One region of the Sporosarcina sp. FSL K6-6792 genome, then DNA from elsewhere that is predicted to be linked to it. Evidence: predicted binding sites of a transcription regulator. Region 1 holds the regulator's gene; the other holds the start of a gene.
The links. Region 1 encodes LexA, which represses DNA repair genes until DNA is damaged. Its sites were predicted from a motif close to CGAACATATGTTCG; they were not measured.

Region 1 (3,181 bases):
TCGATTTTGCAGAAGTCGCTAAAAACATTCACAGTAAGACGAAAATGATTGGTATCCAGCGGTCAAAAGGCTATTCAGACCGTCCATCTTTCATGGTGGATGAAATCGGTGAAATGGTACGTAAAGTGAAGGCCATCAATCCTGACCTCGTTGTGTTTGTTGACAACTGTTACGGCGAATTTGTCGAGGAACAAGAGCCGATTCAAGTCGGTGTTGACTTAATGGCAGGTTCACTGATCAAAAATCCAGGTGGAGGACTCGCAAGAACGGGTGGTTATATCGCTGGGCGTGCAGACCTAGTTGAAAAGTGTGCATACCGGATGACTTCACCAGGTCTAGGGGCAGAAGCCGGGGCATCGCTGGATACGCTGCGGGAAATGTACCAAGGATTTTTCCTAGCGCCGCATGTTGTCAGTCAAGCCGTAAAAGGAGCGCTTTTCACCGCAGCACTTCTAGAAAGTTTCGGACTCAACACATCGCCGCATTACACAGAAAAAAGAACTGATCTAATTCAGTCGGTATCCTTTGAAAATGCCGATCAAATGATTGCGTTCTGTCGGTCAATTCAAGAAAACTCACCTATCAATGCGCACTACGCCCCTGAGCCGTCGTATATGCCCGGCTACACCGACGATGTCATCATGGCGGCAGGGACATTCATCCAAGGCTCCAGCATCGAACTGACGGCAGACGGCCCCATCAGACCGCCCTATACGGCGTATGTCCAAGGTGGCTTGACGTACGAGCATGTAAAAGTAGCTGTGTTGTCCTCAATTGGTAAATTAGTTAAGGAAAACTTAATCGGGAATTAAATTTAACGAACTGTCATGGCAATCGGCGAAACTGTGAGGGCAAAGCGGTAAACTGTAATGGCAACGCCGAACTGTCACGGTAATCGGCGGAACTGTGAGGGCAAAGCGGTAAACTGTAATGGCAACGCCGAACTGTCACGGTAATCGGCGGAATTGTGAGGGCAAGACGGTGAACTGTCATGGCAAAGCCGAAAACTGTCACGTCAACGCTACAAATAAAAAGGGCTGTTTCCTTCAATCGAAGGAAACAGCCCTTTTGCATACTTAGAATTAATGAATCATACGATAAACGCCAACTACCTTACCTAGAATTGATACGTTATCAAGGATGATTGGATCCATTGAAGCATTCTCAGGTTGCAGACGGAAATAATCTTTTTCTTTAAAGAAACGTTTCACTGTAGCTTCATCGTATTCGGTCATTGCCACGACAATCTCGCCGTTATTTGCTGTCTGTTGTTGTTTAACGACAACATAGTCGCCATTCAAAATTCCGGCCTCAATCATACTGTTACCAACTATTTCAAGCATGAACAGATTGTCTTCCGATGTACCAAAAGATTCAGGTAGTGGGAAGTACTCTTCGATATTTTCAATAGCTGTAATTGGAAGACCAGCCGTAACTTTACCGACAAGAGGTACGTGAAGAACGCCGGGTTTCAACGTTTCTAAGCCTTCTGGATCGAGTACTTCAATTGCTCTCGGTTTTGTCGGGTCTCTTCTTATGAAACCTTTGCTTTCTAATCGCGCTAAATGACCGTGAACAGTCGAACTTGATGCCAAACCGACAGCCTCGCCAATTTCTCTCACGGATGGTGGATAACCTTTTTTCTTCACTTCAGATTTAATGAAAGATAAAATATCTTCCTGTCTTTTTGAAATTTTTTGCATCCTATTCACCTCTCACCTTATATTCTGCTAATTTCCGAAAGTCGTGAAATAAATTCCCGACAATCTAGTCTTTTCGATAGATTCATTATATCAGTCTCTTGTATAAATGGCAAACACAGGTTCGAATAAGTGTTGACAATCTCATATTCCTTTTCTATAATAAGAACAAGCATTCCGAACAAGTATTCGTAAGGGGGAAAAATGATGACTTTTATTAAAAGAAATAGCTATGTTGTACTTATTATCGTTTTATGTATGGTTTTTGCAATTATAGGTGTAAGTAAATACGAGAAGGAACAAATGGTCACGAAAATAACAATCACTGAAGGGGATACGCTTTGGGGTCTCGCTTATCTTCACTCGGATAATATGTCTACAGATAAATGGATCAAAGAAGTGATAAAATTGAATGACCTATCATCTGCTACAATAAAAAAAGGCGAGGATTTACTTTTGCCTGCTGTACGGACTGTAGGGGAAAACAATACACAACTGGCGGGTGTTAATCGATGACAGGGCACTATAAAAGATGTGTCATCTATTGCCGGGTGAGCACTGAGAAAGAAACGCAGGAACTGTCACTGGTGAGGCAGGAAGAGGAGCTAGTGGACTTGGCAGCTGAACTCGGTCTCGAACATGTCGCGACATTTATGGATAAGCACAGCGGTTTTGACATTGACCGTGAGGGGCTTCTAAGTTTGCTGGATTACATCCGTGATGAGGAAGTCGATGCAATCCTAATCCAAGACGAAACCAGACTTGGACGTGGAAATGCTAGGATGGCAGTTTTACATCTATTGGCAAAAACGGACACGGCGATTTATTCACATAATGATAGCGGACCTATAGCGCTCAATGAAATGGACACAATGTTACTTGAGATTTTAGCAATCGTCGAAGAGTACCAGCGTAAACTACATAACGCCAAAATTAAAAGGGGCATGAAACGTGCAGTAAGGGAGGGCTATCGACCCGAGCGTAACTTGAAAAACAGGGGTAACTTGGACGGTCGTGAACGGATTGAAGTGCCAATAGCTGAAATCGTTTCACTGAGGGACAAAGGACTAACCTATGAAGAAATTACTGGCGTCTTGAAAGGACTCGGGCATGATATTAGTAAAGCGACCGTGCATCGCAGGTATAAAGAATATGAGGTGGAGCAGGAAGGCTGATTTATTGCACTTTCTGCTCTTTTTGTATACGTTTGTAGTCATAAACTATAATGGAGGAAATAATATGCTATCAGCTGATAAAATGAAACGAATTAATGAACTATCAAAAAAATCGAAGACGTCAGGTCTGTCGGTCGAAGAAGCTAAAGAACAGACACAACTGCGAAAAGAATATCTAGAGACATTTCGTTCATCAATGCGCAATACAATTGAGAATGTCAAAGTTCTTGATACTGAAGGCAATGATGTGACACCTGATAAGGTGAAAGACGCCCGTGGCGGAAAATATCTAAACTGAGCTTTGCA
Region 2 (3,181 bases), 3.9 Mb from region 1:
TTCATGCAGTTTAGGATCCACATTGACATGTAGGTCATGACCAAGGAAATACCATTTGTCTCGGCTTTCGATATAATAACGAACACTATTATGCTCTGTTTCAATGGCTACTTCATCCGGTTGCTCTTTCGTTACACCAAGTGAAAAGCCTGCCTGAATTGAACTGGATCCACCGTATCTTGCAAAAAAGCGGATAGCATCACCAGGTTCAGCTTCCATCTCCTCTTTAAACCACAAAAGCGCTTCTTTCGACAAAAAAATCTTCATTGGAAACACCAGCCTTTCCGTTGCTACATCCATTGTATTATAACCACTTCACTTTTGGCTCGGTTCCTGCTTTGATCCGACCGATATTCTCCCGGTGACGATAGAAGATAAAGGCACCGAAAAGCCCAATCATCACCATCAAATAAATATCGCCTGTTCGGAAGTAAAAATAGATACTGTATACAAATCCAACGACAGATACGATCATTGATGATAAGCTCACCATTTTCGTTACTTTTAAAGCGATGAAAAATGTTGCGAGCACAATGATGAAAACAGGCCATTCGTAGGCAAGCAACACACCGCCGGATGTCGCTACAGCTTTGCCACCTTTGAAATGGGCGAAGACGGGATACATATGTCCGACGACTGCAAGAAGTCCTGGAATAAGAGGGTGGACGCTAACACTGTCGAAAATAGGCAAGAGCGGCAACAATGCAGCTGCAGTACCTTTTAATATATCCAGAATAGTTACGGTAAGTCCCGCTGTTTTGCCGAGTACACGGAAGGTATTCGTACCACCTAGGTTGCCGCTACCATGTTGTCGGATGTCCGTCTTGTAAAATAGTTTCCCAACCCAGAGTGCAGAAGGAATTGAGCCAATTAAATAAGCAAGTAGTAAAAGTATGATAAGTTCCATTGACGTACTCCTTTTTTAGTTTGTCTATGTATAGACCTAGTTTAGCAGAACCGTGAAGTTGCGACAATGGGCTTCATGTGAAGAATGAGCGAACCAAGTTAAGCAGTTATCGCCTGATTTCTGATTTTTGTACCCCTAACAGCTGATTTGAGAGACGAACAATTTCCTGTCTTCGTTGCAATAAAAGTCTATCTTCTATACAATTAATTGAGCAAGCTTCCGAAAACGTTGATTTGACAAGCTTTAAAGGAAGCAGTACGATTATATAATAGAGAACATTTGTTTGATGGAGGTTGCACTTTGACGAAAAACGTAGATAATTATACGTATGATGATGATTCGATACAAATACTTGAAGGCCTCGATGCAGTACGAAAAAGACCAGGTATGTACATTGGGTCAACTGATTCCCGTGGACTTCACCACCTTGTCTATGAGATTGTAGATAATGCGGTAGATGAGGCGCTAGCGGGATTTGGTAATGAGGTAGACGTTACACTTCATAAAGACGGAAGCGTCAGTGTGCGGGACTACGGGCGGGGTATGCCAACAGGAATTCACCAGTCGGGTAAACCAACGACAGAGGTAATCCTGACCGTTCTCCACGCAGGGGGCAAGTTCGGACAAGGCGGATACAAAACAAGCGGTGGACTTCACGGCGTTGGCGCATCTGTCGTAAACGCATTGTCAGAAAAACTCGAAGTCACGATTTTTCGTGACGGCAAAAAGTTCTGTCAACGCTTCGAAAAAGGTGGTAAGCCAGCCACGACACTTGAACAAATTGGAACAACACGTGAAAAAGGGACGCTCATTCATTTCAAACCGGATGCGACGATCTTCTCTACGTTAAAATATCATTATGAAACGATTAGTGAACGCTTACGGGAGTCTGCATTCCTGTTAAAAGGCTTGAAAATCGAACTAAAAGAAGAAGGAACGGACAAGCATGAAATCTTTCAATACGAAACTGGCATTGAAGCTTTCATCTCTTATCTGAATGAAGAGAAGGACGTTTTGCATGAGGTAGCTTACTTGGAAGGCGAATCAGAAGGCATAGAGGTCGAATTTGCGTTCCAATTTAGTGATGGTTACTCAGAAACGATTTTATCATTTGTGAATAACGTTCGAACAAAAGACGGTGGAACACATGAAACCGGTGCCAAAACCGGTATGACACGTGTATTTAATGAATATGCAAGAAAAGCAGGTTTATTAAAAGAAAAAGACAAAAACCTTGAAGGTGCGGATATCCGTGAAGGTATTGCGGCAATCGTATCAGTCCGTATACCGGAAGAAATTTTGCAGTTTGAGGGACAGACGAAAGGCAAACTCGGGACAAGTGAAGCAAGAGGTGTAACCGATTCAATCGTTTCGCAAAAACTTCTGTATTTCCTTGAAGAGAATGCAGATTTAAGTGCGTCCCTCGTACGTAAAGCAATTCGGGCGCATCAAGCACGTGAGGCGGCGCGAAAAGCGCGAGAAGATGCGCGTTCAGGTAAAAAGAGAAAAAGATCAGATACACTACTATCGGGTAAATTAACACCTGCGCAATCCAGGAATGCTGCGAAAAACGAACTCTACCTGGTCGAAGGTGACTCTGCCGGCGGCTCAGCAAAACAAGGACGGGACCGTGTATTCCAGGCAATCCTGCCATTACGAGGGAAAGTACTTAATACTGAAAAAGCAAAACTCGAGGATATCATGAAAAACGAAGAGATCAATATGATAATCCATGCAATCGGGGGCGGCGTAGGCTCTGACTTCCAAGTCGCGGATATCGCTTATGATAAAGTAATCATAATGACGGATGCGGATACGGACGGTGCACATATTCAAGTGCTGTTGTTGACGTTCTTCTACCGTTACATGAAACCGCTAATTGAAGCAGGAAAAGTATATATTGCATTGCCTCCTCTTTACAAAGTTTTCAAAGGGACAGGGAAGAGCGAAAAATTTGCATATGCATGGACTGAAGGCACAGAACTTAATAAAGCGATAGAGAAAGTCGGCAAAGGATATATGCTCCAACGCTACAAAGGTCTTGGGGAAATGAATGCCGATCAGTTATGGGAAACGACTATGGATCCTGAAACACGTACATTGATCCGTGTAACGATTGAAGACAGCGCTACAGTTGAACGTCGAGTAACGACACTAATGGGCGATAAAGTAGAGCCCAGACGACGCTGGATTGAAGAGAACGTCGATTTCGGTACACAGGAAGAGCACAATATTTTAGACAACGAATTTTTGCACGTTGAGGGGGATTTTGAA

Region 2: a site for LexA is predicted at 1,180-1,193, ahead of parE (DNA topoisomerase IV subunit B). Genes of this name have one in related genera too.

Annotation. Positions count from the first base shown of each region.
Region 1 is NZ_JBBOSA010000001.1:4,506,686-4,509,866, forward strand. It holds gene MKZ26_RS21590 (methionine gamma-lyase family protein) at 1-812, shown strand, start outside; gene lexA (transcriptional repressor LexA) at 1,083-1,703, opposite strand; gene yneA (cell division suppressor protein YneA) at 1,908-2,216, shown strand; gene MKZ26_RS21605 (YneB family resolvase-like protein) at 2,213-2,875, shown strand; gene MKZ26_RS21610 (DUF896 domain-containing protein) at 2,940-3,173, shown strand.
Region 2 is NZ_JBBOSA010000001.1:575,009-578,189, reverse strand. It holds gene MKZ26_RS02750 (HesB/YadR/YfhF family protein) at 1-267, opposite strand, end outside; gene plsY (glycerol-3-phosphate 1-O-acyltransferase PlsY) at 305-907, opposite strand; gene parE (DNA topoisomerase IV subunit B) at 1,208-3,181, shown strand, end outside; gene parC (DNA topoisomerase IV subunit A) at 3,181-3,181, shown strand, end outside.